DNA from 3 places in the Vallitalea okinawensis genome. Region 3 is predicted to be linked to each of the others. Evidence: a T-box and tRNA genes for the amino acid it is inferred to sense, from the RefSeq annotation. Region 3 holds a T-box; the other regions hold tRNA genes.
What was found. A T-box is a leader RNA that pairs with one kind of tRNA and senses whether it is charged. The one in region 3 lies ahead of leuS (leucine--tRNA ligase), so its partner is inferred to be a tRNA-Leu.
Positions count from the first base shown of each region.

Region 1: it encodes a tRNA-Leu, which carries the amino acid that the T-box ahead of leuS (leucine--tRNA ligase) is inferred to sense. The anticodon was not compared.
Region 2: it encodes a tRNA-Leu, which carries the amino acid that the T-box ahead of leuS (leucine--tRNA ligase) is inferred to sense. The anticodon was not compared.

Region 1 covers NZ_PQDH01000003.1:112,467-123,027, reverse strand. Annotated here, with positions in the region: gene lepB (signal peptidase I) at 1-192, shown strand, start outside; gene C1Y58_RS10040 (DeoR/GlpR family DNA-binding transcription regulator) at 459-1,238, shown strand; gene C1Y58_RS10035 (multinuclear nonheme iron-dependent oxidase) at 1,332-2,162, shown strand; gene rsgA (ribosome small subunit-dependent GTPase A) at 2,792-3,817, shown strand; tRNA gene C1Y58_RS10025 (tRNA-Leu) at 4,012-4,095, opposite strand; gene C1Y58_RS10020 (RNA polymerase sigma factor) at 4,426-5,016, shown strand; gene C1Y58_RS10015 (anti-sigma factor family protein) at 5,048-6,070, shown strand; gene polA (DNA polymerase I) at 6,250-8,898, shown strand; gene coaE (dephospho-CoA kinase) at 8,885-9,520, shown strand; gene C1Y58_RS10000 (peptide ABC transporter substrate-binding protein) at 9,616-10,561, shown strand, end outside.
Region 2 covers NZ_PQDH01000009.1:126,082-136,642, forward strand. Annotated here, with positions in the region: gene C1Y58_RS20710 (hypothetical protein) at 590-940, shown strand; gene C1Y58_RS20715 (ACT domain-containing protein) at 1,315-1,800, shown strand; tRNA gene C1Y58_RS20720 (tRNA-Leu) at 1,936-2,019, opposite strand; gene thiT (energy-coupled thiamine transporter ThiT) at 2,178-2,822, opposite strand; TPP riboswitch at 2,915-3,012, opposite strand; gene C1Y58_RS20730 (TSUP family transporter) at 3,332-4,096, opposite strand; gene C1Y58_RS20735 (carbohydrate ABC transporter permease) at 4,217-5,026, opposite strand; gene C1Y58_RS20740 (carbohydrate ABC transporter permease) at 5,064-5,975, opposite strand; gene C1Y58_RS20745 (ABC transporter substrate-binding protein) at 6,041-7,390, opposite strand; gene C1Y58_RS20750 (response regulator transcription factor) at 7,521-8,297, opposite strand; gene C1Y58_RS20755 (cache domain-containing sensor histidine kinase) at 8,325-10,085, opposite strand; gene C1Y58_RS20760 (hypothetical protein) at 10,215-10,400, opposite strand; gene C1Y58_RS20765 (efflux RND transporter permease subunit) at 10,429-10,561, opposite strand, start outside.
Region 3 covers NZ_PQDH01000001.1:274,832-285,392, forward strand. Annotated here, with positions in the region: gene C1Y58_RS01480 (S8 family peptidase) at 1-590, opposite strand, end outside; gene C1Y58_RS26330 (hypothetical protein) at 1,014-1,190, shown strand; gene C1Y58_RS01485 (hypothetical protein) at 1,284-1,784, opposite strand; gene C1Y58_RS01490 (hypothetical protein) at 1,937-2,710, shown strand; gene C1Y58_RS01495 (hypothetical protein) at 2,751-3,032, shown strand; gene C1Y58_RS01500 (M15 family metallopeptidase) at 3,172-4,128, shown strand; gene C1Y58_RS01505 (gamma carbonic anhydrase family protein) at 4,275-4,796, opposite strand; gene leuS (leucine--tRNA ligase) at 4,894-7,299, opposite strand; T-box leader at 7,354-7,566, opposite strand; gene C1Y58_RS01515 (SpoVR family protein) at 7,655-9,025, opposite strand; gene yhbH (sporulation protein YhbH) at 9,029-10,201, opposite strand; gene C1Y58_RS01525 (PrkA family serine protein kinase) at 10,234-10,561, opposite strand, start outside.

The sequences.
Region 1 (10,561 bases), on a different contig from region 3:
ACCCTAGGTGATACTAGAAGTAGAGAATTAGAATTTCCATGCACTGTACCGGAGAATAAACTATTGGTATTAGGAGATAATCGAGAAATAAGTAAGGATAGTAGAGATTTTGGTTTGATAGATTTTAATAACATAGAAGGTAAGGCTTTTATACGATATTGGCCATTAGATGAAGTTGATTTACTTAATTAGAATATAAAGTGTAATGAGAAAAAGGTTGCTGAATAGCAACTTTTTTCTCGTTATGTTGGAATGTACTGAGTATTACTTGGAATAGAAAGAGAATCATGAATATTAATGATTTCTAATAGAGTACATGTTAATATTTGACAAACATTAACGTAGTTGATATAATGCTTAATAAAGATGTATAAACATGAACAAACATGAATGTGCATAAAAAATGCACTTTCTGTAACAGTTCTACTTACTAATAGGTGTATAGGGGTGAAATGGAAATGTTTATCGAAGAACGTCATCAAACTATTTTAAACATTATTAAAGAACATGGAAGAATTACAATTGGAGAAATTCAAGAAAAATTTAATATTTCTGTTGATTCTGCAAGACGTGATTTAAGACTTTTAGAGGAAAAAGGATTGCTAAAGAGAACGCGAGGGGGAGCAATCCCAATCGCGCAAGTTGGTATCATGCCACCTCGCCGTAGAGATATGAAAAAGATGGAGTCATATGATAATTATGATTCCATAGCAAAAAAAGGGACAGAATTAATAAAAGAAAATGATATTGTTTATTTAACAAGTGGATCAATGGGTTTTATTATGCTCAAATATCTTCCAAAGGATATAAGATACACTTTAGTTCTTAATTCACCAAGTCTTGCTAATGAGTTAAAATATTGGGATAATCTAACCGTCTATATGATAGGTGGCAAAATGAGAATGCATGCTACCACTTCTATTGTTGATAGTTTTGCCACAGCATTTGTAAAAAGCATGCATTTTGATGTATGTCTCATGACTGCAGCAGGAGTAGATGCGGATTTTGGTGTTTCTAATGGAACAGATGAAACAGCAACCTTCCAAAGAGCTATTATAGAAAATACTAGGAAGAGTATTTTATTATTACCTCATCATAAAATTGGATTTAAAGCTTTTATAAAGGTTTGTGACGTAAACAAATTTGACACTTTAATAACAGATTGGGATGCTCTAGAGGAAGAGTTGATAAAAATTCAAGAAACAGGTGTAGATGTCATCGTTACTAAAAAGGAATAATTGGCATCAGTTATGAAGAGATTTATAGAAACCAACATTAGGGAGCGCTAAGTGATATTATGAATAATAAATAAGGACAAGGAGGAAAAATGAGTGAAACTAGCATGCAATTATTATATAGAAACTGAGGAACTTGTCAAAGCTAAATTAATTGATATTGATTATTTCAAATTCCCTTCATTAGGGTTTCAAGCTCCAATTCTTGATGACTTAGATCTTTATGAAGAATTTCTTAATGAAAAGAAGCAAATAAAACCGTTTATTATACATGGTCTATACCCATCACCGCATAATGTATGTTCACCCAGCTTTAAAGAAGAGTTAAGGACTGATATTATCCAGAGAATTATAGATCAATCCGAAACACCAGGAATATCACTTCATTTTGATGGAGCAGAAGAAGATGCATCCCGTGATGAGATTATTGAAATAGCGGTAGATAATCTTATATTTCTAAAAGAAACATTTAAGGAAGTAGAATTTATAGCAATTGAAAACGTAGAAAAAAGTAGATCACCTTTTTTATCAGATCCAGAGGTCATTTCAAAAGTTGTCAAGAGAGCTGATATAAACTTCTTGCTTGATATTAGTCATGCCATCTGGTCATCCAATTATAGAAAAGAAGAGTTTTTTACATATATAAATAAGTTGCCTTTGGATAAGGTGTATGAAATACATATCAACGGGTGGGCAGAAAAAAATGATGACCTTATGTGCCATATCAAAATTGGAGATGATGGATACAAGATTCTTCAATATTTACTTAGAAGATGTTCTCCTGAAATAATAACTCTTGAATATGGTAGACATAATGATAGGATAGGTATTGGCTGTCCAGTCATGAAGCCCGATAGCATCAATGAAAAAGCTAAAGAGGAAATCATTGAACAAGTCAGTAAGTTGAGAGAAATTATACGAAGATGAACATAGTATAAACCTCATAGAAACTTCATCAATTACTTGGATATAAAAATCTTTTATCAGCTACGAATAGATTACCACTGAAATATAAGATTTCTAACACTCTAGAAGGGGGAAGCGCATAAATATATTAAAAGCAAAAAAAGGCTGAAATCCAGTGTTTAACTGTGTTTCAGCCTTTAAAATGCAACGATTGGTAGTCATTGATGTTATTTTGGGCTAGGAAAGTACTGTATTTTGCTCGCAAGGTTCCATACTTTCCTAGTCCAGTTTTAATGTTGCTTTGGCGACTTTTGTACTGTGATGTAAATGGTATTCACCGACTGAGTAAGGGGCTAAATTGCAATTTAATGATTCTAGTAAAGAATATTTTTAATTATTGTTTATATTGATGTAGTATAAATGTGTACCTTACAATTATATTGAGAGTTTAATTGGATTACGTGAAATCTAATATGTAGACTACTTATGTTTGACTTCGTATAACACTATATTTCAGTATGCTACGAATAAGGACGCTGAAGTAAACAAAGAGTTTATTTAACAATGAAAATTTTGCTGTTTTTTATATAAATGAAAGTAACGGAGGTTTTTAAATGATAGACTTAAAAGATTATGGATTTAATGCAACAATGATGCCGGAAGATGAAAAGGGTATCCCAGCTCGTATTATAGCAGTGCACAAAGAACGTTATGAACTTATCTGCAAATATGGGCAAACATATGGTAGATTAAAAGCAAGTTCATACTACAAAGAGCAACATGAGATTTTTCCTACAACTGGAGATTTTGTTTTTATTCAATATAATGAGAGTGGTGACAGCCAAATTATAAAAACTCTAGAGCGAAAATCAAAGTTTTCACGTAATGATTTCTCAGGTCATGCAGTCGAATATGTTAAAACAGTTAAAGAACAGGTTGTTGCTTCAAATTTTGATTATGTGTTTATTATGGCATCGTTAAACCATGATTTCAATCTTAAACGAATAGAGCGCTATCTAACTCTTGCTTGGCAAAGCGGTGGTATTCCTGTGATAGTCCTTACTAAATTAGACTTAGTGGATAATTACACAGAGCAAACGCGAGCTGTTGAAAAGATAGCAGCCAGCGTCGGTGTTTTTGCTGTGAGTGCTAAAACGGGTCATGGTATTAACTTGCTATCTGACTACTTAAGACCAGGTAAAACTATAGTATTACTTGGCTCTAGTGGTGTGGGAAAATCAAGTCTTGTAAATGTACTTGCAGGAGAAGAGATAATGGTGGTCAATGATATTCGTGAGGATGATAGCCGTGGACGCCACACAACAACACACCGACAGCTTATTATGCTATCAAGTGGAGCAATGATTATTGATACCCCAGGTATGCGAGAACTTGGCATGTGGAATATTAATGTTGGCCTTAATGAAGCATTTACAGACGTGGAAAGCTATTTTGCTAGATGCAAGTTTTCTGATTGTAGGCATAAAAGTGAGCCGGGCTGTGCCATTAAACAAGCTATTGAGATTGGGGAACTTTCAGAAGAGCGTTGGAATAGCTATTTACAAATTAAATCAGAAGCACAGTTTGTAAATAACAAGGCAAGATGTTTACGTGAAAAAGATGCCCGAAATAAATCTATAGCAATGTGGAATAAAAAGAAGAAAAGAAAAGGATGATATATACTACAGGTAAGAATTATTGATAGGAATATATACGATTAAATGGCATGATATACATTGTTGTGCGAAGCCGACTCTGCCTTAGTCAATTTTTGAACTGATCACAATTGGTCAGTTCAATTTTTTTCCTATTTCTCCAACAAAAATAAAATAGCTGAAATCCAGTTTTTATCTGAATTTCAGCCTTATAATGCGGATGAAGGGACTCGAACCCCCACGGTGTCACCACCGGCAGATTTTGAGTCTGCTGCGTCTGCCTGTTCCGCCACATCCGCTAGTGTTTAAGTGCTCATTTATATTAACATAAAAATATTTTATTTGCAAGTTTTTTTAAGCAAAATTTTCAAATTTCTCGGTAAAGAATAACAGTTGTCCAATTACCTAACATGACTACTAAATTTATGTTATAATAGTATTGATTTTGATTGAATATAAAAATATTTAAAGAAAGAAGGAACTTTTTAGAGGAGCATTACGTCTAATGTAAGATATAATACTATAATTAGTTATTAAGAAGTACTTAGGACAAATAATAGATCAAAGATAGAAGAATATATGTACTGAGACTATACCCAGAATTGATCGATAGTGGGAGGTGCACTTTTTTGTACGAGTTAGATGAAAAGGTATTAATTAATAATGCTAAGAAAGGCGATTTGAACGCTTTTGAACAACTCATTGAGAATTATGAAGTAAAGGTATATAACATAGCACTTCAGATGTTGAAAAATGAAGAAGATGCGAAGGATGCATCACAGGAAGCACTAATAAAGGTATACAAGAACTTAAATAAATTTGATGGAAGATCATCGTTTTCTACGTGGATATACCGCGTTACAGTAAATGCTTCTCTAGATTATATAAGAAAGAAAAAAAGTCATAAAGATCATCAGAATTTGTCGTTGGACGAAAATATTGAAGTAAAAGAATCTGTTGAATCTGTCACTGAAGCCATGCCTGAAAAGACGCTATTACAAAAGGAACGTGCTCAACATATTTATAAGGCCATGGAACTTTTGAAGCAAGAACAAAAGACCATAATCGTTCTAAGAGATATCAATGGGTTAAGTTATAAGGAAATCTCAGAGATAGTCGGTACCTCTGAGGGGACAGTTAAATCAAGACTCAATAGAGCCCGGAAAAAGCTAAGAGAACTTTTAATGGACATGGAACTTTTTAAGAAAGAGTGCGTCTAATTGAATGAACCGAATGAAAGGAGGGCTTATAATGAATTGCAACGAAATTAGAGATTTAATATCTTTATATATAGATGATGAATTAAATACAACTGAGCAAATTCAGTTTGAAGAGCATATTGCATCTTGTGAAGCATGCAAATATGAATTAGAAATGTTAAAAGAAATTGTAGGAACACTCAATGAAACTGAAATCACTCCATTACCTAACGATTTCCATGAGGATTTGATGGAAAAAATTCACGAAATAGAGCGAGAAAATCATGAGATTAAAGAGCAAAATAATAAATTCGTTTCATTCTTGTCACAGTTATTTAAGAAGAAGTTTATGGTGCCTGCTGTGTCGATAGCGTGTATTATGCTTTTACTCGTTGTAGCAAGAAATCCACTTATTATGAATGATGGTCTTATGGTGGAGAAGGCTGAAAAGAGTACTAATAAAATGGCCGCTTATGATACTGCTGCACTAGAAGAATCCGCAGAAGAATCTAAGGCGGATAATAAGAGTGACATGCCTATGGCAGCTAGTGAAACTACCAATGCAGCTAGTATGAAAAATGAATCTAAAGAGGATATTCATGTTGATAGTGAAGAGGCAAGTATAGAAGAAATTCAAGTAGCTGGAGAAACTGAATTGACTTTAACATTTGGGGATACAGAAGCTTCACCAGAATTTTCTGAGATGTATGGTGCTGCTGATAAGATAATTGATGAGTTTTCAACTTATGAAGAAATCTTTACTCATATAGTCAATGATTTAAGTGAATTAGAAGCAACAGCTATCCAATTGTCATCTCTTAAAGAAACAAATCAATTGGATGAAAAAGCTTTAATTGACAATTTGAGATTCCAATTTGGGCAAATGAATTTTTACTCATCAACCGAATTACCACAGGAGGATTTTTACTCAATTGTAGTGATTCAAGAAGAAACAAGTGATGGAATCACTGTTATCCTTCAAGTATTGAATGAAGAATTTGATTTATATAAAGAATATAATGTAGAAGCTCAAGAAAGTGGCATGATGCTAAGAGAAATTATTGAGAGTGAATAAAAAGTTCAGATGTTTCATAATGCGTTGAAATCTATAGAAGTATAAGATGATATGCAATAATAAAGGAAAAAATAGAGGTCCATATCGAAAAGACTTCTATTTTTTTTCTGTTTTTTTTGGTATAATAACTATGATAGTATGAAGAAAGTCATATCGAAGTTCTATAACGAGGTGTAAAGATGAAAAATGAAAATAAACTATTGATAGTTGATGGGCACAGTATTTTGAATCGTGCTTTTTATGGCATTCCATTGCTTACAAATAAAGATGGACAACCAACTAATGCAGTTTACGGTTTTATGAATATTTTATTAAAAGTTATTCATGATGAACAACCAACACATATAGGAGTTGCTTTTGATGTAAAGGCACCTACTTTTAGACATAAGATGTTTACAGAATACAAAGGGACTCGTAAAGGAATGCCTGATGAGTTAAGACAACAAGTGCCAGTTATCAAAGAACTTCTATCAAAGATGAGCATTCCCATCTTCGAAAAAGATGGTTATGAAGCAGATGATGTTTTAGGAACATTGGCTAATCAGTATGAAAAACAAAATTTCCAGGTAACAGTATTATCTGGTGATAGGGATTTATTACAATTAGCTACAGAAGCTATAAAAATTAAGATACCTAAGACTAAAGGAAACAAAACTGAAGTAGAAGAGTATTTTGCAAAAGATGTCGAAGAGAAATACGGTGTAACACCTACAGAATTCATCGATGTAAAAGCATTAATGGGTGATACTTCTGATAATATACCAGGAGTTCCTAGCATCGGTGAAAAGACGGCTGTTAAGATTATACAAGCCTATAACAACATCGAAAATGCTATTGATCATGCTGAAGAAATAAAACCTAAGAGAGCATCAGAAAACTTAAGAACTTATGAAGATCAGGCAAGAATGTCTAAGGAGTTAGCAACTATTTGTATCGATTGTCCTATTGATATGGATATTGCTTTTCTTGATAAAAAGAATTTAGTCCAACCAGAAGCTATTGATTATATGCAATGGTTAGAATTTAAGTTGTTAATTGAACGCTTATTGGAGGATGCTGGTGAGACTCAATCAACCACTTTGGAGATACACTATAACATTGTTGATTCACTGGCGAATTTAAAGGATCAGTTAAAAGGAATAGAAGAATTAGCCTTTAAAATTCTTCCAGAATTTAAGTATGTTTCTTTAAGTGTAAAAGATCAAACATATATTATTGATCTAGAGAATCATGATATGCATAGGGTGACTGAAGTTTTAAAAGATGTACTTGAAGATAATGATATCAAGAAAATAGGTTATCATGCTAAAGATGACATTCACGTATTACATGAAGCAGGTATTCAATTAGAGGGATTGCAATTTGATGCTATGATAGCAGCCTATTTAATCAATCCGTCAAAAGACGATTATTCAATCAATACTTTAGCCTATGATTATCTGCATACTAGTTTGCCAAGCGAAGAGCAATTATTAGGCAAGGGGCGTAAGCGAATTGATATCAGAGAACTAGAAGAAGAACAACGTCTTTCATTCGTTGCCTCTCATTCATTAGTTCCTTATATGATTAAGGATAATATGTTAAAACTCATTGATGATGCTGGTATGATGCCACTGTATTTGGATATCGAGCTTCCATTAATTTCTGTTCTAGCAGACATGGAGGAAAGAGGTATATCTGTTAACCAAGATGGACTAAGAGTGTATGGTGAGCAATTAGAGATTACGCTCAACCAAATTGAGAAGGATATTTATGATTTAGCAGGTGAGAAATTTAACATAAATTCTCCCAAACAGCTAGGGGTTATTCTATTTGAGAAATTAGAACTAACTGTTATAAAGAAAACTAAAACAGGTTATTCAACTGCTGCAGATGTACTGGATAAGCTTAAGTACGAACATGCAATCGTTGAGTTAATACTTGAATATCGTCAATTAAGTAAATTGAAGTCTACTTATGTAGATGGGCTCTTTGCAGTTATTGATCAAGATACCAGTAAAATTTATTCTACATTTAAACAGACGGTTGCCGCAACTGGACGTATTAGCAGTACAGAACCAAACTTGCAGAATATACCTATAAGGATGGAAATGGGACGTCAATTACGAAAAGTATTTATTCCTACTTCTGAGGAGTATGTCTTTGTTGACGCAGATTATTCACAAATTGAATTACGTCTTCTTGCTCATCTCTCAGAGGATGATATACTTATTAAAGCTTATCAAGAAGATGAAGATATTCATCGTTTAACGGCTTCACAAGTTTTTAATACACCTTTGGAAGAAGTTTCTTCTTTACAGAGAAGTAATGCTAAGGCTGTCAATTTTGGTATCATATATGGAATCAGTGCTTTTAGTCTTAGTGGGGATTTGAAAATTACTAGAAAAGAGGCACAACAGTACATTACTGCTTACTTTGATAAGTATCCTAAAGTAAAGGCTTATTTGGATCAGTGTGTAGAGAGTGCTAAAGAAACTGGTTATGCAACCACGATGTTTAATCGTAGAAGAAAGATTGATGAACTTAGATCACGTAACTTTATACAACGTGGTTTTGGAGAAAGAGTTGCGAAAAATATGCCAATACAAGGATCAGCAGCAGATGTCATAAAAATCGCAATGGTTAATGTCCATAAGCGCCTGAAGGATGAAGAACTCCGTTCAAAACTAATTTTACAAGTGCATGATGAGCTGCTTATCGAAACTCATAAAGATGAAATCGAAATAGTAAAAACTATTTTAGAAGAAGAAATGACCCATGCCGCTGATGTAAAAGTACCTTTGGATATTGATATGCACACAGGAGATAACTGGTATGAAACAAAGTAAGCTCTTGGTTATTGGCATGACGGGGAATTCGGGTAGTGGCAAGAGTACTGTTGCTACCTATTTTAAAGACGCTTATAATGTAAATGTTATAGATGGGGATAAGATAGGCCATCAAATGCTTGAGAAAGATTCTCCTGCATTTGATGAACTTGTACAGCAATTTGGTGAGGGAGTTATTGATGATGTTACAGGACACATCTCTAGGGAAAAATTGAGAAGTATTGTCTTTGCAGACTCCAAGCAATTAAGTGCATTGGATCGAATTTCCCATTATCATATATGCAAGTTCATCTTTAATCAGATTCATGAGATAAAAACGTATCAATCCCTGAAGTATTCTGCTATAATAGTAGATGCTGTTAAATTACTAGAATCAGATTTAATACACTATACAGATACAATTTGGGTTGTTATATCGGACATTGAAAAGAGAAAAGAGCGACTGCTAAATCGTGACGGTTTATCCATTGAAGCAATAGAAAAAAGATTAGCCTCTCAATGGAAAAATAAAGAATACATTGAAAGAGCTGACGAGATTATCAGTAATGATACAAATCTTGATGAGCTTTTTAAAGCATGCGATGCTTTAGCAGTAAAATATAATTTGCAATCTTCGCTTTGAGCCAAAAATAAAAATATAAAAAAGCTCAATATTAATATAATGTAAAAATCGAAATGAAGGTTGAATATATGCAATAAATTTGACGGAGGGACAACATGAAAAAAATAATAACATTATTTGCTTTTGTTGCAGTTGTATTATTATTTATTGTATTTGTTAGCTATACAATTAGTAATAATGAGACAACGGGTGCTATAGATGAAGTATCTAAAGAGGTTGTAGAAGAAGTAGTCGAAGAAGTGGTTATACCTGAGCCAGCAGAGGGTGGTACTTTAAAAGTTGCTATCAACGATCCTGCCTCATTAAACCCCTTAGTAAATAAGGATGAATCAATTGATTTATTACTTCAATTAGTTTTTGATGGTCTTGTTTCCTTAGATCAAAATCAAAAGCCACAAGTTAATCTGGCGAATTCTGTTGAAGCTAGTGTCAACGGTACTTATTTAACGGTTACTTTAAAACCAGAAGTTTATTGGCATGATGGAGAAGTTTTCACAGCAGATGACGTTGTGTTTACTATTGAAACCCTTAAAGCTTTAGGGGGAGAGTCCATGTATGCTAAGAGTATAGAAAATATTTCTTATGCAAATGTGATTGATGACAATACTGTAGAAATAGTTTTAAAACAAGCTTACAGTGGCTATTTATATGGATTAACTTTTCCTATTATTCCAGAACATATCTACCAAGGTGAAGATATGCTAACAACAGAAAAGAATATGACGCCTATAGGTACAGGCTCGTATATATTTGAAGCGTATACTCCTATGCAAGATGTTTCGTTAACAAAAAATAATAATTGGCATGGTGGATACGTCTATATAAATAACGTTTCTGCTATCATTACAAGAGATGAAGCTGCTAAAATAAACTCTTTAGAAGCCAATATAACTAATGCGTTATATACTTCCCAAGTTGATTGGAGTAAGTTCACAAGTAATGAAAATTGGCAAGTCAATGAGTTTTCCACCTATTACTATGATTTTGTTGGGTTTAACTTCAATCATGCACTTTTACAGGATAAAGATTTGCGACAAGCTT
Region 2 (10,561 bases), on a different contig from region 3:
AAAACACAACATTATATTTTCTTTCTTAATCGGCTATAATTCAATGTTCATCATTATTTGATTATAAATTCAATCTAACATCCATCTATATAAGTACAATTAAACAATTACTATAAATCTAGTAATTATTTAGAACTATTCAACTTATAACTTAAATAATAATATTGAACTAAAGAAAAGACCTTTGCAATATTTAGTTCAATATCTATTATTAACATTTTTTTCATCATTATGATGTATCATGACAAAAAGATAGTTATCGTGCTTTTACGTTTCAAAAAGAGTTAATCCGCTGTTTTTGATAAGTATTTAACAAATTTAATTTGTTACAATTATTACTATTATATAACAAATTATTAAGTTATTCTGAAATCATCTTTATTATTATGTTAAAATTAGATATTATTCGACAATTTACCCTTTGCACATTTGTATATTATAGGATAAAATAGAGATAGGGCTTATACCCTGATGGGGGATGACATGCACTCTGGAACATAACTTGAATAATCAGGTGTATAGGTTTTATTTTACTAATAGGATAAGTGGAAACATGAAGGTTAAAATAAGCGTACAGGAAGGTGCTTAGATGAAAAAAGACAGAGATATAATCGATATAAGCCTCACCACACAAAAAGCTGATGATCTTGAACAAGTATTGAGATTGTATTTTAAACCTTTAAAAGAAAATCATCTATCGGAGCATATCTATCTAACTTACGGAAATATTTTTTCTGTTAGAGAGCTCTATAAAACCGGCGGATTTTATACCGCTCTGGTTTGTTTATTGACTTCGTATTATAATGAACCATCGTTAACTCTGAAGATTGATTCTTTCATTCAGAGCATTAAACCCATTAAGTCTAAAAACTTACAAGAGATTATGGATGATATCGATGGTATCGTAGATCAAATGGAAAAACTCCTCTCTGCAGCTTAGCAGAGAGGAGTTTTTCGCTTTGTTAACAAAATAACCATAGGTAGAGTGTAAATTATAGTAAAATACTTAATGTTGTTGTAAAGCCCGCCTTATTCATGTATAATAGGAATAACAATTACCAAACTTGTCTGAATATTAAATTAGATGCATAAAAATTGACTTCATATTCCATATGTCATAACCTTTGCACAGTACTGAGAACAAGTCAGATAAGACATATAATTATAAGTAGCTGCGCTACATCTTCCATAGGAAGTTTGTAGATTAGGAAAGTCTCCTTGGTGTGAATGAAAACGCTTCAATTTCATCCACTCAATTCAGAGAACTTTCACATAAGACAAAAATAGATACATAATAATAAGAGGGGTGTCAAAATGAAAGATGTTATTACTAATCTTACCATCACACCGGATGTGACATTAATTACTTTAGCCAATGCACCTTCCGATGCTATAATTATTTCAAAAATCTTTAATGCACTAGGAGAAAAGTTAAACATAGATATGATTAGCATGACTCCACCATACAAGGAGAGTATAAGTATTTCTTTTACCATACATGATGAAGATCTAAACGAAGCCATTAAGATCATTAATGAATTAAAACAAAAATATATTGAGAATCTTCGTTTGGATGTTAATTCAACTAATAGTAAGATTTCTTTATACGGTGATGCCATGAAGCATACACCTGGTGTCTTTGCAAAAACATTAGACTTATTGTCTGAGGAAGAAATTGAGATTAAGTTAATCACCACTTCTGAAGTTGATATCAGCTATCTTATCTTTGCTTCAGATGAAACACGAGTAGTAGATACTATATTGAATTACTTTGACCATGTTGAAGTAACTGTAGAGTAAATCACTAAGAGCAAAACACGAACTTTCCTATTCCAAAATAACAGCCTTGTAAGATGATCTTACAAGGCTTATTTTATAGTCACTTTTCATTTTTTTACATAGGTAAAAAGAGCGATATTAATCGCTCTTTTTGATTGGTGCGGATGAAGGGAGTCGAACCCCCACGCCAAGGGCGCTAGATCCTAAGTCTAGTGCGTCTGCCAGTTCCGCCACATCCGCATATTTATTTTGAAGACGATATTTATCTTATCATAGCCTATTATAGTTGTCAAGCACTTCAATAAAAAAATATTTTCCAATCATCAAAAGAAGTAGCAGTTTACAAGGAAAGCCTAAGAGCTAATACTCTCAGACTTTCTATTTAAGATCTCCGTTCTCTAATTCATTGCAGCTTTACCCACCTGCTTAATAGCACTTCTTACTGGTGGAAGCATTAATAAAGCTATTGTAATAACTGCTTCAGGTACTAAATAACTTAAGTTGTAGTAAGCTGAATAGAATATTGGTCCAATGCCTTCTGGCGCATATTCACCGAAAAAGATATAGCCTGATAAGAAAGCGAAAACGAAACGTCCACTTACAGCAACTAAATAACCTATTGTTAAACTATATTTACCTTTTCTAAAGAACCCAGATAATCCGAGCATACCAAATGCTAAGATGTAATCAAAAATTAACTGAACAGGGTGGATAACATAGGGTCCAAGAATCAATTGTAGTAAGCCGTATGTCATTGCTGATAATAGGCCTTGAACAGGACCAAACCAATAACCGATTAATACAACCATCAACATACTTAATAAAGTAGCTGAACCACCGTTCACCAATGGGAATAATGTTGGAATTGGAATCTTCACAAAGGATAATGCCGTACCAAGTGCAAGTGCTACAGCTGAATAAACTAATACCTTAGTATTAAACCTTTTTCTACTGTTGCCGATACCTACGGCAAGAAATAAGATAATGACTGCTAATATACCCATTACGGATTTACCCATAATAGAATCAAAAAATGCTTGCATGTAACATGCCCTCCTCAAAAATTCATTATAAAGAACTGAGACAAAAGAGCAACGAAAAAGCCTTCCTGTTAAGGAAGGCTTGAAATATCTAATTTATAAAATATCCGCTTCCCTACGCCAGTATAACCTGGATCAGGTAATAAGGGTCAGTAATATACTTCTCAGTCCGAAGACTCCCCTAGCTCCATTATTCATGTTCTTTGCTTTCATTATAGTGTATTCACTTTTTTTAGTCAATAGACTTTGTAAAACAACTCTATTTGCATATTACTAATAGGGTCAAGAATGCAAGGAATTCTATTACGCCAGCTGGGAAGACGTCCATGTCTTTGACAGCTGGGCTCACCGTCCATGGTTCGCGGCTCCATAGAACACCTTGCATTCTTTTCGATATCAAATTATTCTTTGTTGTGTATTAAAAAATCTTCATTAAGCCATTAATCCGAACGATCTGCAATTCACTACTCCATAAACATCTTAACTACTCTTATTGTATAACAAATACGCAGTTACATAAAAATATCGTAAACAATTTTCAGCATTAAACCAACGAATACTGCTATGAAGACGGGTCTGATGACTTTTGCACCGTTCTTTATAGCTAACCCTGAACCGATCCAGTGTCCTGCCATGCTGCAGATGGCTGCTGGTATGCCGATAAAGAAAAGTACCTTACCATGGATGATAAAGGTAATTAACGCAGCTATATTAGAGGTTAGATTGACGATCTTTGCATTACCAGATGCTGTAGTCAAGTCAAATCCTATGAACCCTGTATAGAATAGGATCAACAACGTCCCTGTTCCTGGACCATAGAATCCATCATAAGCACCTATTAAGAACGCCGACAATATGGATAGAAGGATAACTTTTGCCATGGGCAAGTTCTTCTTCTCCTCCTTACCAAAACCTCTTTTAGTCATCAGATATATTCCTATAACAGGCAATGTAATAACTAAAACGATTTGTATAACTCTTTCGTCCATCTCTAATACAAGTCGTGCTCCTAAAGCTGATCCAATGAATGCACTGACTATGGATACCAATGCCGCCTGCAAGTGATATCTTTTATTTTTTATAAAGCGCAAAGTAGATAGAAATGTACCTACAGCTGCAGAGAATTTATTCGTACCTAAAGCAAAATGTGCTGGTATACCTGCAAAAAAGTAGGCTGGTACGGAAATTAACCCACCACCACCAGCTATGGAATCCACTAGTCCTGCGAAAAAGACTAAGAGGCAAATAATGCCTAATTGTACCCATGAAATATCCATTTTGTTTCCCCCTTATCCTGTATACATGTTGCCTTATCTGTTATTATAACTTAGCCATGGAAGAAAGTATACAGGATAAAGTATATCAACAAAAAGTAGAGTATTTTAGGTTTATCACGCTTATTTAATTCCTGTTGTACTGATTCCATCTACCAAATACCTCTGGAAGATGATAAATAAAGCAAATGGAGGTACTAAGGATAATACAGACATTGCGAACATGGCTCCCCAATTAGAAACTGAATTTGGGTCAGCGAACATTTTAAGTGCCAAGGATACAGGATACTTCTTCGCATTTTGTAAATAAAGTAATGGAGCTAAAAACTCTTGCCATTTCCAATAAAATGAAAAAATTGCTGATGTTATTAATGCTGGTTTTAATAGTGGAAATATAATCCTACCGAAAATTTGAATCTTTCCACATCCATCTATTTTGGCTGATTCATCTAAAGACTTTGGTATTCCATAGATGAATTGAATAATCATAAAGATAAAGAATGGTACACCAAAAAATGAGGGTAATATAAGGGGTGCATAAGTATTTAACCATCCCAATTTTGAAAATAAGATATATTGAGGTATAATCAAAACTTGGTTAGGAAGCATTAGAGTCAAAATCATGCATGCAAAGAAAATCTTTCTTCCTACAAACTTAATTCTTGAAAAGCCAAAAGCCACCACTGAAGAAGATAATACTTGCGCAATTGTCGATGTAATGACTATAAAGAATGTATTGGCAAAAAAGCGCCCAAAGGATATACCACCAAATCCTTTCCATCCCTCTATATAATTTGTGAACTCCCATTGATCAGGAATTAAAGAACTTGCATTTCCAAATATCTCAGCATTATTCTTGAAAGAACTTGCTAATAACCAGAGAATCGGGTAGAGCATAGTAAATGCCAATGCTCCTAACAACAGATGAAACATCAGTGAATTTATATTTCTTGAACTCTTTCCTTTCACTTTAATCCTCCTTTGACTCATAGAACACCCAATAGGATGATGATTTAAACACAAGAGATGTTAAAATAGCTATAATGATCAATAAAATCCATGCTAAAGCAGATCCATATCCCATGGAGAAATAGGAAAAGGCTTGCTGAAATAGATAAAGAGCATACAGTAGTGTACTATCAAATGGACCACCATCAGTAATAATATAACTTTGAGTGAAGGTCATAAATCCATTAATGGTCTGCATAATAAAATTAAAAAAGATAACGGGTGTTAAGGCAGGAATGGAAATATGAAAAAACCTTCTAAAAGAATTTGCACCATCAATAGCTGCTGCTTCATAAAGTGTTTTAGGAATTTGTTTTAATCCCGCAAGGAATATAAGCATAGGTGAACCAAACTGCCATACTGCTAAAATAATGAGTGTTCCCAATGCTGTATTAGGGCTTGCAATCCAGCTAAAAGGTTCTTCCATTAGTCCTAGACTCATAAGGATATCATTGAGAGCACCTTCTCTACCAAATAACTGCCTCCACATGACTGCTACAGCTACACTACCACCAATTATTGAAGGTATGTATAATACTGTCCTATAGAAACCTATACCTTTTCTTTTTTGTGTTAAGAGCATGGCAATAAATAAGGCAAAAGCTAATCTAGCAGGTACCGATATTAATACAAACTTAAATGTAACAGCTAATGACTTGATAAATCGAGGGTCATTAAACAGAATATTCTTATAATTATCTAACCCAATCCATACTGGGGATGAAACAATATCATATTGAGATAAGGAAAGGAAAAAGGATGCAACAAAAGGAACAAGTGTGAATACAATAAAACCAATTAACCAAGGCGCTATAAACAAATATCCCATTTTATTGTCTATATCTTTCACTTTTCCTTTATTTTTTTTAATCACATTAGGACCTCCATTCTGAAAATATAGACTCGACACAAAATGTTATCGAGTCTATGTTAATCCATTTATTTATTTAATATTTTTTCTGCTTCATTGAAGAATTGATCTGCTGCTTGTTCTGGAGTTATTTGCTTAAACATAACCTGCTGATATGTGTTCTCTAATACTTTATCAACCTCACCGTGAACAGAAGGTTCAGGTTTAGAAATAGGTGTAGAATGATTCACAGCCAATGCAAGATAATCAAACATTTCCACTTGGCTTGGCTCTAATAATGGTTTAAGTGCTTCGCTAACCTTCGTAGAAATAGGAACTCCTCTTTCTGCCATTAAAATCTTGTTTGCTTCTATTGAATTGGTAAAGAAATCAATAAAACTAACTGCCTCATCTTTATAATCTGAAGATGCTGCTACAGATAAAAATTGTCCTGGCTTAATGTAAAGACCATCCATCTTCTGGTCTTCTCCTTTAGGAAGAACAGTCATTTTAATTGTATCTTCCGCTGCTGATTGAACAGCTATAATTTGATTACTAAATAGATAACTCATAGCTGCTTCACCAGTTGCTACATGATTTTCTTCCACAGATCTTTTTTCATTTGCTGCATCGGCTGGTAAGCCTATGCCTTTTTCTTTTATCTCTAGTTCTCTACTCATAAATTCTATAAAGTCCGATTTTTCAAATCCCAATGTCTTGTTGTCTGCTGAATAAAAAGATTTACCATCTTGGCGAATATAATAACTTAACCCGTTGTAGTGTTCCCCCATTAAAGATGTTAAACCATATACACCAGTTTTATTATTGATTTCTTCAGCTGCTTTAATAAAGTCCGAATAGGTCCAATTAGGCTCTGGTTTAGCGACTCCCGCTTCATTGAATATTCTATCATTATAGATGATACTTAATGCATTGATACCAATACAAAGACCATAAAGATTACCATCTACTTCACCACCAATATAATTCCCTTCAGGAACATCTGAAAGATCTAATGTCTTATTATCTGCATAAGGATATAAATTTTCTAATAAACCCTTACTACCATATTGACTTAAATACTTATAATCTTGCTGAAAAATATCAGGTAAGGAATTAGCAGCAGTTTGAGCTGCGATTTTTTCCCAGTAACCATCCCAACCAGAAAACTCTGGTTCAATTTTAATATTAGGATTTTCTGATTCATAGAGTTCTATCACTTTTAATGTGCGATCATGACGGTTTTGTGAACCCCACCACATCATACGAAGTGTCGTTACTTTTTCATCAGATTTAACATCCTTTACATCTTTGTTATCCGCTGTTTTTTGAGTAGTTTCTTTTCCCACATCTTGCTTTTCTTCTTCACCAGCACATCCTACAAGTAAAGTGGATAAAGCTAATATGGCTGCTAAACATAATACTAATACTTTCTTCATAACCGATCCCTCCAAACATTTTCCCCCTATATATGGGATATCCTAAGTATAAAGAAATTTTCAACAACCCAATAGTTAAAATTCCGATATTTTTGTATAAAATAACGACTTCTAATCAATAATCAATTCGCTATCCGTGAATTTTTCTATACTGGTTAGGGGTACAGCCTGTCTTCTTCTTAAAAACCTGACTAAAATATCTTGGGTTATTACCAAATCCAACTTCTTCTGCTACTTGGCTAACCTTTTTATTCTTATGACTAGAAAGTAATAACGCTTTAGCTTTATTAATTCTTAATTCCATACAGTATTCGCTAAAGCTAACGTTAAGTTCCTTCTTAAAAACTTTTCCTATATAGTCTGGATTACGAAATAATACATTTTTTGCCAACCAGTTCAAAGAGAGTTTTTCATTACTCACATGTTCTTTCACTGCTTTAATGATTTCATTGACTACCCCATTGTTATGTTCATTGTCTTCAAATACTAATTTATTAACATTAATCTGATCCAATACTTTGTTTTTATTTTCCATCAACTCTTTTTCTCGAATCATACTTTTGATAACTTTAATGATCTCCTCTTCTTCAGCAGGCTTAAGCAAATAATGTTTAACACCAAAAGCCATCGCCTTCCTAGCGTATTCAAAATCACTATAACCGGATAAGATAGCAAAAATAATCTGGTCTTTAGCATGGGATACTCTTTCAATTAGTTCCAATCCATCTAATCCTGGCATTCTTATATCCGTCAAAATAAAATCTGGCATATTTTTTTCTATAACTTTTAACGCCTCTTCCCCATTGCCTGCTTGCAATACTTGAATATCATACTTATCCCAATGGATGATTTGAGATATGCCGTATCGTACAATATGTTCGTCATCCACCAATAATAATTTGTACACCTAGTACCAACTCCCCAAATATCTTACTTAACTTCTATCCCTTCTCCTAGGCACTCTTACAACAACAATTGTACCTTGTTTCTCATTACTCTGATAATTAAGTCCAAAATCATTATTATATATATTATCTAATCTTTCTCTAATATTTTTTACACCAATACCTGTTCCTGTTGGTTTGATTAACCCTTTATTCAACTGTTCTAATAATTCGGGTGACATCCCAATGCCATTATCTTCAACTGATAAACATACATAATCTTTATCTTCAAATACTTGAATGTTAATGAAACACTCCCCTGTATTTTTCTCCAATCCATAATTTATAGAATTCTCAACAAGGGGCTGCAGAGTCAACTTTGGTATTTCATCATGAAGAACTTCCTCTTCAACATTCATTTCAATCTTCAAGCGGTCTTTATGCCTTATTTTTTGAATATTAATATAGTCCTGTAAAAGACTCAATTCTTCACCTATGGAAATTATTTGAGTACTCTCATCAATGGATTTACGCATTAAATTGGCTAGAGACTTAATCATTACAGAAATATCCTTTTGTTGATTGATCTTAGCAAGCCAAAATATAGAGTCTAGAGTATTATATAAAAAATGAGGATTGATTTGAGCTTGAAGCGCTTTGATCTGAAACTTCTTTACTTGGAGTTGCTTAATATAATTTTCATCTATAAGATGGTTAATCTTATCTAACATCAAATAGAAATCATATTCCAGATGATCAATTTCGTTACCATGCTTTAAATTAACTAGAATATCATTTTCTATCTCTTGATGGAAGTCCCCATTTTCTACTTTACGCATTCGTCTTGTTAGTGACTCCACAGGCTTTAACAAGCGATTAACAATTCGATTAATAAGATAGATAAATACGATAGCACTACCTAGATAAATAAAAATATAGAGCCGGGTCGTAGCTAGGGCACTTTTGATCAACTCATCATAAGGTATGTAGTTGACATAAATCCAATTGTTATAGTTGGATTGTTTATAGGTAAAGAAGTACTTATGCCCCTTGATTGACTTAATAGAATACCCATTAAAATCTTCCTTACTAGGCTTCACATCCTCAAAAGGAAGCTCACTATCCGTTCTATAAATATAACTATCTTCACTGATTAAAAAAACATTATTATTGAGTTCATTATGAACGGCCCCTTGGACAATTCCCTCTGGCTTAATTCTAAAAATGAGAACACCTAAAGGTTCAAGACTTAAGTTCTTAATCTGTCTTATTTGCCTCGCCAAAATAATGGTGTTGCCGGTACTTTCAGACGGTGGCACCCAATAGATTTCACCTTCTAGCTGTTGAGTTCCGTGATATATAGTATCCAACAACTCTTGGTTAAGCTTGGATACAACTTTGGTCGCATGGATATTGTCACCATTATTACAAATAACTTGAATAGATGCTATATCAGGATTAAATAAATAGGCATATAATTTGTCAGTAATTTCATTGGTTATTTCATATCTAGCGTAATTTTCACTTTCATTGATCATTACTAATTGATCTTGGAATTCATTGTTTGTGATAACATCATAGGAGCTGTCAACTAAATCCTTGAGACGCTGATCTCCTGTGTTACTAGAAATATTAGTGCTTACCATGAGTGTTTCGTATAGCTGATTATTATAGACATGAACGGTATGTTGTAGAGATATTAAACTGAGCATTAGCAAAAAGATAATAGATACTAAAAAGACTAAAGTAAATTTATATTTTAATTTCATTGCTTGAAGTTTCCCTGCAATGTTGATCCTATTCTTCACCACTTTATCACCCCTCAGTTTTAAAAGCTATGAATCCTATTTAATTTCTATTGTACATAGAATTATTTCCTTAATCAAGACAAAAAACCTTATCATTGGACATAATCATCCTATGATAAGGTTGCTTTAGCATTATAAAATCACATCATCAATTAACACTTCATTAGCCTCCAATGTACTGGTATCAATGGTTCTATCTAATGTTTCCGTATACGTATGAAGGGCTTGTTGATAGGTAAGTATTTCTTGATGGTAGGCAACTGTTACTTCCTCATATTCTCTATCAATTAATAAACCTATTTCATGTTTTTCAGCCAAGTAAGAATATTCTTTATAACCTCATTAACTAATATTTATATGCTTGAGTATTTTCCTCATTTAAATCCTTATCCTGCTTGTGATAAGCCACATAATAGATGACAGGGAAAAATACAAGGGTTAATAGTGTAGATACCAGTATCCCTGAAATTAATGAAACG
Region 3 (10,561 bases):
TTAATATTGACTGTTTCATGGTCATTAGAACAACCAACTGTTATAATCTTTCTACTAATCCCAGGCGTTGTTATGGTTCTGCTTCGTGGCCCCTTATTACCAGCAGCTGTAACAACGATAATCCCATTATCCCATAGATGATCAACAGCTTTCACTATGGATGATTCTTCCCCTTTATGATCATCACCACCTAAAGAAATATTGACAATACGAATATTGTATTTATTACGATTATCCATAACCCATTGTAGTCCAGCTAATACATCAGATGTCTTTCCTCCACCTTTTTTATTAAGTACTTTGACAGATAGCAAATTAACGTCTGGCGCTATACCCATGTACTTACCATCAGAGCTTATACCATTACCTCCAATAATACCAGCAACATGTGTACCATGCCCATTATCATCGTAAGGTGCATCTAAATCACCTACATAATCCACCTGTTTCAGTAAACGATTATAGGGTATTAAGAAATCTGTATGAGGATATACACCAGTATCTACAACTGCTACTGTAATACCCCTGCCAGTTAGTTTTCCTTCATTAAAAACCTTCTCCACATTCACCCTTTTTCTAGCAACATCCATTTGAGCTGTCATTCTGGTGTCATACTCGACCTTTTCAACACCTTCAACATTCTTTAGATCATCTAATGCCAATTGAGGTACTTCAAGTACATATGCTTGAATCATAGGCAAACGATGTATGACCCTGCCTACTGATCTTAACTTCTTTTCATCAGTTTTGTTCATATTAGCATTGACAATGACTTGCACCATTTTATTTTGCTTTTCTATTTGACTCCTTTTATCAATCCTAGGTTTTCTAAAAGACTTATTCAATCTACCAAATCCCATTGTAGTCCTCTCCTCTCACTTTAGGTCACCTTTCTAAATAACTCTCTTAATAAATTCATATGATTCAAGAAATTTTATTATTAAAAAAACTGCATATTGTACAAGTCTAATCACATAGATATTAAATGAGTTCAAGTTAATGGAGGTTTCATTATGAATGATGTGGCTGCTCAAGGATTTGGCGGTAACAATCTTATGTTTTTAATTTTATTTTTACTACTATTTAACCAAGGAGGAATGGAAGGCGGCTTTGGTGGTGACAGCTCTTTCCTATTAATACTCTTACTCCTATTCAGTGGAATGGGTGGCGGAGGAGGATTCGGTTATTAAAAGCGGGGGTACATACCTCTGCTTTTTCCTTTTCCTTCATATTTCAACCACAAAAAAAGCTCACCCTGTAAAGGATGAACTTCTTGCATTGTTTTACATTCCAAATAAGAGTAGCATCATCAAGATCATTGGGTTTATACCATCTAAATTATTGGTCTGTAATGAACCTTGGTTATACATTTCATAAACCCCGTCTTCGTTTACTGTAACTCCCCGATGTTGTCTTGTAAAAGATTGTTGATTCGTTGGAGTAGGGCGATTTCTTACAGGCACTGTCTGACCGTTAATAGATGAAATATCCCCCATCAGCTTTTTCATGGCAATAATATTGCTAAACATATCTGTCATAGCATCTATCTGGCCTGTATTGCCATCTCCAATAAATGGTTTCATTGCCTCTAATAATTGCATTTCATTTCCTAATTCATTCTTAGATTGCTTTTTATAGTCTTCTAAAATAGATGCGAATTTATCAATATAGGTTTGTTGAACAGTTTGACGCAATACATCTAGCATACTATTAGCATATTCATCAACATTGACATTACCATTTGCTAACGCTGCCAACTCATTTAATAGTTTATCATCAGCCATATTACTCTCCCCTTATGCTCTTCTGTTACTATCTTATGTAGGTAGGCATATCCAGTTGAACACTTTTTCTTTAAGACAGGTTAAATAATTGGAAAGATTTAAATTCTAGGTCATAGAATAAGTAATAAGAAGTAATGAAATGGAGGCAAATAATGAATCCATATACTCCACCTCATATGAATAATCAAGGATTTCATACAGATCAATCCCAGCAAAAGCAAAGACAACAAGCACCTCCTTATCACCCTTTTGGCTCAGGGAATCAGCAGTATCAAAATAACGGACCTCAAACACCACCTACTCAAGGGAGCGATCCAACTCCTAGCCCAACAGCACCCACCCGTAATAATAACTTTGATTTCGGTAAATTAATGCCCATGCTAGAACTCTTATCTGGTATGTATAAACAACAATCTGGTATTAATTTCGGCTCCAACTTACATAATGATCAAACCCCAGCACCAGTGAATGAATTTGAAAATGCAATCAATACTCAAGAAATGAAGATTCTTAAATCAGCTATCCCCTTTCTTGACCATAACGTCAGTCGTCAAATAGCTATGCTAGTCAAAATGATGGAGCTCCGCAATACCATGGATTATTATGACAAACCTTCTGAGGAATTAATGCGTCAAGAAAAAGACCCTAATTGGAAAAAGAATATGTTATTATCCATGAGGGCTCATCTTACCGAAGATCGTAAAGCAATTATTGATTATGCAATTAAGTCACTAGACATGCGTGATTTGGTAGATCACTTTAACAAGATCCAAACCAATAAGTCAGAAGAACCTAAACAAGATTCTACACCATCTAAGCCTAAGGAAAATGATGACCTTAATGCAAAATTAAAAGGAATGCTGACTCCTGATCAGCAACAAATGTTCAATACCTTTAGTGGTATGATGAATGGTATGAAAAAGTAACGATAGAAGTGATGAACGATAAATAAGGAGTGATGAACATATGAGCAGTAACTACGATAGTTTACTATCTTCTGAAGCTTTCACAAATATCCACCCAAAGAAAAAAGAACTCATCATTGAAATGTTAGAGTTAATGGAAACACGTTCTTCTGAGCAGAAATTACAGATTCTTTTAGCCTATGGTATGAAAATGCAAAGTGAAGGACTACAATTAACAACTCATGAGTCAAAAGCTTTGATGGACGTATTAAAAACTAATATGAACCCTCAAGAAAAAAGTCGTGTAGACATGATGATTAATATGATGGGAATGATGAAATAGGGTAAGGCCTCTTTTATAGAGGTCTTTTTTTCAATTTATTAATCTATCAATACATTGTTAACATTATTTAATATTATTACCATTGACTCACTTCGTCGATATGACTATAATAATGTCATACTGAGAGAGGTGATGTCTAATGACCAAGAGAATTCCATTTGCTATTCTTTTTATGCTAATTGTAATTGTTTTTATGCAAATAACGACAGCTCATCCATCAGAAGATGAAAAAGTCATCGAAACGACTCATCCTATGGAAACTATTGAAGTTATAGAAGTTGAAGAACCAGTAGACACCCCGCCTTCAAAGGATATAGAGGGTATTATACAGCTCATTATACAAGATGAATTACCAGAACTTTTATTAGTCAGTCAAGATTATCCTTTACAAGAAGATCTCAGTCAAGGCATTGTTGTGAATACTGTGCCTTCCAACAAATATATGTCCATTAATCAAGAAACACTAGATGCTCTAGAAGAGCTTTTCTCAGCTAGTCAATCCTTTGGTATCCAAGACCTTTTATTGACTAGTGCATATAGAGATATTGCTTATCAGGAAATGTTATTTGAAAAACAGATGAATCGTTATAGAGGTACTCATACAGAAGATCAGGCTTATGCGTTAGCAAGTCAAGCTGTTGCTCCTCCAGGAACAAGTGAACATCAAACAGGTATGGCTGTTGATTTCTTATCAACAACTCAGTATACATTAACCGAAAGTTTTGATGGAACTCCCAGCGGACAATGGTTACTTGAAAACGCTTATAGATATGGATTTATTTTAAGATACCCAAAGGATAAAACCGACATCACGGGTATTATGTATGAACCATGGCATTATCGCTATGTAGGACAAGTTCATTCTGAATATATTCATAAGCATCATCTTTGTTTAGAGGATTACCTTCATTTGCTTGAAAATGAAAAAAGAATTTCTTTTATTACTGAAAGTGGTAATGCTTACGAAATCTATTACATTAATGATATACAGGGCTTCGACTTCAATACAACAAACATTGATACCCATAATATTGTAGATGTTTCTCACATTGGAGATGATAGCTATATTGTAACATTAGCAATGGCATCCTATTAATCCACACTTAGAATTTAAGACCATAATTAAGGGTAACTCATAATCGAGTTACCCTTTTATTTTGTTATAGGAAAGTACTGCGTTTTGCTGGCAAGGAACCATACTTTCCTATCTCCAGTTTAAATGTGGCGTTAGCCACTTTTGTACTACTCTGATATAATCTCTAATTCTGAATGTTCCTTAGCACTTTCAATATAATGCTCTGCTGAATATTTTAAATAGCCTTTTTCCTCGTCTGTTAATTCACGTACAACTTTTGCAGGTGATCCCATAACTAAGACTCCAGAAGGAAATTTCTTATTCTGTGTAACTAGACTGTTGGCTCCAATAATGGTATAATCACCAATTTCTGCTCCATCAAGAATAGTAGAACCCATACCAATTAGTGCATAATTCCCTATTGTACAACCATGTAATAATACCTGATGGCCTACTGTAACGTAATCTCCAATGATCGCCGGTTTATCAGTTGCATTATGGATTGTTGAGTTATCTTGAATATTGGTTCCCTTACCAATAACCATCTTATCCAAATCACTACGTAAAACTGTGTTGTACCATATACTTGAGTTTTCTCCGATCACTACATCACCAATGATATCTGCACTTTTAGCTATAAAACAGCTTTCATGAATCTGGGGAATGAAATCTTTGTATTTATATATCATACCATAACCTCCTTATACTGTACTATAGAAACATCAATCTCTATATCCTTACGCAAAAATAGAGATGGATCTCTCCACCTCTATTTTACTATATTATCTATTTAACAACAATATTTATGATTTTTTTAGGTACATAGATCTCTTTAACAATAGATTTTCCATCTAATTTACTTTCAATAGCTTCTCTAGCCGCAGATAATACTGACTCTTTATCAGCCTCTGCATCCATCTCAATAGTTGCACGAACTTTACCATTAATTTGGACTGGCAACTTAATTGTATCTTCTTTCATTTTTTCTTTATCAAATGTTGGCCATGGATTAGCAAATACAGTCTGCTCATGCCCCATTTGCCCCCATAGTTCCTCAGCAATATGAGGTGCAAAAGGTGCTAATAACACAATTAAGATTTCGATGGTTTCTGAATCAATACCACCTTGACTCTTATTGATATCGATCAATTTATTAGTATACTCCATGAATCCACTAACAACAGTGTTTAAACTAAAGTTATTTAAACGCGTTGTAATTTCATAAATCATTTGATGTCTTACTTTTTCCATCTCTTTCGTTACTGCTACTTCTTTGCCAATATTGTTAGTAACTAAATTCCAAACTTTATTAATAAAGCGGTAAACACCATCAATACCACGATCATCCCATTCAGAATCTAATTCTGGTGGACCTACAAATAATTCGTAGATTCTTAAAGAATCACAACCATACTTTTCTACTAAATCATCAGGAGATACAACATTACCTTTTGATTTACTCATTTTAGCACCGTTTTTACAAATCATTCCTTGATTAAATAAACGTTTAAATGGTTCTCCAAATTCAACTACACCTATATCATGTAGGAATTTAGTATAGAAACGGGCATAAAGTAAGTGAAGAACTGCATGCTCGATACCACCAACGTACATATCAACTGGCAACCACTCTTTAGCTATTTCTGGACTAACAAGTTGCTCTTTATTACGAGGATCAACATATCTTAAGAAGTACCATGATGACCCAGCCCATTGTGGCATGGTATTTGTCTCTCTTTTTGCATGACCACCACATTCAGGACAAGTCGTATTCACCCACTCATCAATATCTGCTAATGGCGATTCACCTGTTCCTGTAGGCTCATAGGATTCTACATCAGGTAATGTCACTGGAAGGTTTTCCTCTGGAACTGGAACAGCTCCACATTTCTCACAATGAACAATTGGAATAGGTTCACCCCAATAACGTTGACGAGAAAATACCCAGTCACGCAATTTGTAATTCGTTGTTTTCTTCCCAATATCGTGTTCTGCAAGGTAATTTGCGATAGCCTCTTTAGCTTCAAGGGACTTCATACCATCAAAGACTTGAGAATTCACCATAACGCCTTCTTCAGTATAAGCTTCTTCAAGTGGAACTAGTTCTTCTCCTTCTTTAGCTATGACTTGAATAATAGGTAAGTCAAATCTCTTAGCAAAAGCAAAGTCTCTTTCATCATGGGCAGGTACACACATAATGGCACCCGTACCATAATCAGCCAATACATAGTCAGATATCCATATTGGTATTTTAGCACCATTGAGTGGATTAATAGCATATGAACCTGTGAATACACCTGTTTTCTCTTTATCTTGAAGACGGTCAACTGATGATTTCATGGAAGCATTGAATACGTATTTTTCAACAGCTTCTTTTTGCTCTTCAGTAGCAAGTTCTTTTACCATAGCTTGTTCTGGTGCTAATACCATAAATGTTGAACCATAAAGCGTATCAGGTCTTGTTGTAAATACTTTTATTTTGTTCTCTAAACCTTCAACTTCAAAGTCAATCTCAGCACCGTAACTTTTACCAATCCAATCAGATTGCATTTTTTTAACTTTTTCAGGCCACTCTAGACCTTCTAAATCATTTAACAATCTTTCAGCATAAGCTGTAATTTTTAACATCCATTGACGTAAGTTTTTCTTTGTTACAGAAGAACCACAACGATCACATTCACCGTTAACAACTTCTTCATTTGCAAGACCAGTCTTACATGATGGACACCAGTTTATAGGCATCTCTTTTTCATAAGCTAAGCCTTCTTTAAACATCTTTACAAATATCCATTGAGTCCATTTATAATAATCAGGATCAGTTGTGTTCACTTCTTTATCCCAATCATAGATAGCGCTGATTTCTTTTAATTGTCTTTTAAAATTTGCTACGTTTTCTGCAGTAGCTTTAGATGGATGAACACCCATTTTGATGGCATAATTTTCAGCTGGCAATCCAAAGGCATCCCATCCCATTGGATGTAAAACATGATAACCTTGTAGTACTTTATAACGACTCCATACATCACTTAATACATAACCTCTCCAGTGTCCTACATGAAGACCACTACCTGATGGATAAGGGAACATATCTAAGCAATAATAATTTTCTTTTCCTTCACCAGGTTGATTAATAGGGTTTTCTTCCCAATAACCACGCCACTTTCCTTCAATCTGTTTGTGATCGTAATTCATACTTACCACATCCTCCTAATAAAACATAGTAAAATTTAAGCCTCTCATCTCTGATTTAGAGACGAAAGGCTTTATTCCGCGGTACCACTCTAGTTTACTCCAAAAGGAGTACACTTAAACTCTTTAACGATGAGTCACCGTCCTAACCTACTTCAAATTTCAGTTGGAAACTCCAAGGTGAGTTCAATACTTTGGGGTACTGCTTTACACCAACCAGCAGCTCTCTAAAACCTTACAGTATCTACTATTCCTCTTCATAGTCTTTCTCTACTTACCAAATAAATTGCTGTACTTAATTATTGGTTATTTTAACACATCCTAATCACAAAATCAAGTTTAATTGGATTTTCTCAAATTAATATATTATTTTATCTTTATTGCAAGTGATGGATTTAACATTACCATTCAAAATTGTATTGAGAATAACTTTATTCCCCCAAAGGGTAGAAAGATATTTCAGTGTCTGATGAGCATAGGTCATTCTCAATTCTCTACCATCATATTCATGGGTCAAAACTAAAGTTCCATCACCCTTTAAAACTTCTTCAACTTTAATACATGGTATATCTCCCATCCCAACACTATTCGCAAGAGAATCTCTGATCTTCTTCCAGCCATCTCTATCAGAAATTTCTTCTATGATATAGTCTTTTTGATTTTTAGCATACTGAAACAAGTTCATTTCTTTACACAATTCTTCTGTCAGATATTTTCTTATGAAGGAATCATCTCTCTCCATTTTTCGAACTTCAAATAACTTCTGTGTACCGTATTCTTTTTCAATAGCTTCAAATAGCTTGAATCCTATAAAATAAGGGTTTATACTCCCTAAAAATGGTCTTATGACTTGATTATGACGATTTAAGAACTCTAAGTGTAAGCTTTGATGTAACTCTAATTGATTGATTATCCGATAATGCCAGAAACTTGCCCAGCCCTCATTCATGATTTTAGTTTCAATTTGTGGGATGAAATATTTAGTTTCTGTCATCACAATTTCTAAGATGTCTTTTTCCCATTCTTCAAGATGACTGTTTTCAATCAAAAAGTTCATTATATCCTCTGTTGGTTCTAGAGGTATTTTGTTGAGATCTGGAATTTCTACATCCTTTTTCTCATCAAAAGAATTGGTAGAATTTGAGTCACGATGGTATTTCTCTATGATCATTTTTTTAAGTTCATCATGTGTTAAGTACTTCTCGCCAACAACTCTCGTTGTGTGATACTTCAAAGCGTGACCTGCATCTAAAATTCGTTCAACCTTTTCATAGCCAATAGCTGGATCTTTAATATAATCTCTAATCCTATTTGCATGATTTTTAAACATTTCTAGTGTATACTCAGCTCGAGTTCCTTCTGCAAATAAGCGATTATTTTTGAAAAAATCATTATGCCCATAGACGTGAGCCATTGTAAGTATTTGTAGTAGCAGCGTATTGTCCCTCATAAGATAAGCAATACATGGATTGGAATTAATGACCATCTCATAAGGTAACCCTTCCAAATTATACTCGTATAAGGTCCTTTTTCTTTCATATTTTTTGCCATAGCTCCAATGTGGATAATGGGAAGGCATACCAACATAGGCTTCATAGCAGATCATGTCTTCATAACTGCAAACCTCATATTCTTGAGGATAGCAATCCAATCCTGATGATTTTACAATTTTATTTATTTGATTATCCCACTCTTCTAACTGCTGGATTGTATAATCTATCATAGTCATGCATTATCCCATCTCTCCATTTTCTTTGTCTAGTAATATCTTGAGACCGGGAATAATATCCTCCTTCCCCGTTAACTTTATGACCGAAAAATTCTTATTTTTAATCTTCTTAGTAAATTCAGTCAGTATCGTGCTGCTTGAAATATATCTACCGGTGGCTATTTGTCCATATCCAAATAAATTACATGTTTCACATAACTTTTTTGCAAGTTTTATGGCTTTCTCATTATCTTCTCTCCAGTTGTCTCCGTCACTACAATGAAATGCATAGACGTTCCATACTGTCGGGTTATATCTCTCCTCAACGATCTCTAGAGCCTTTTCATATCCACTACTGATAAAGGTCCCTCCTGACTCTCCTTTATGAAAAAATTCGTCCTCACTGACTTCTTTGCCCTTAGTCGTATGAGATACAAAAACCACTTCTACGCTAACGTACTTCAATTTAACAAATTGGTATAGAAGAAAATAAAAACTTCTTGCTAAGTATTTCTTGGTTAGATCCATTGATCCTGACGTATCCATAATACAAATAACTACGGCATTACTTTCTTTTTTTATATCTTTCCTTATATGATAATATCTCAGATCATCTTCTTTAAAAGGAAATCTTTCTTTATTGGAGTCTTCTATAGGCTTTTTGCCCCTGTTAGTAGCCTTCTCTCGCTTGATCTTCTCAATGACTGACCTCTTCTTTGCTAGACGAGGTTTAATTCCCTTTCTCTGATAACCCAATCTCTTGAAGTTCCTTTCGGATTCAATTTCACTAAACTTCTTTCTCTCCATATAAGGAAGATTTAAATCATCAAACAAATAGTTCATAAGCTCCTCTATGGTAATTTCAGTTTCATAAATATCTTCTCCTTCAGCATTTCCTGCTTGTTGATCACCATCCCCCTCTTGCATTTGCTCTCTCCCTATTGTATCGCCTCGCTTTTCGTCACCCGCCCCTGAACCAATACCAGGTTTATTGTCTCCATAGATAAACCTATATTCTTTAATACCCTTTATAGGTATTTTGATTTTCTTGTCTTTGCTCTGACCAATTATACTTTCATCAGCTATTATGCCATCAATATTTTTTTTAATTGAATCTTCTATGAGCTTACGATGTCTAAGTCTATCTTCTGCAGACCGATCTCTCCCCTTGCTATCAAATTCTCTAAATCTACTCATCCATACTCCCCCTGCTCACAAACATTTTAGCACTAATCCTTCCATAAATTATTGGCAGCATATTTAAGGATGACATTACAGCAGTGCTCGCAATAACCGTTCTTTTTCATTTCATCAACCATGGCATTATATTTTTCACTTTGTTCCTTATCCCTAACCTTACTACTGGTAATGACACGACTTAGCTCTTTTACTGAAGCTGTTAACTTTTTCTCAATGGCTTCTTTTAAAGGAGGATAGCAAGTATAGTCAATTTTACCTCCATTCCTCATAACATAAAACATATAGGACGTTACATCCTGTCTGAATCCCTTCGCTGATGAACTCGTTATATTGATTTGAGATTCAATAGACTTAAGG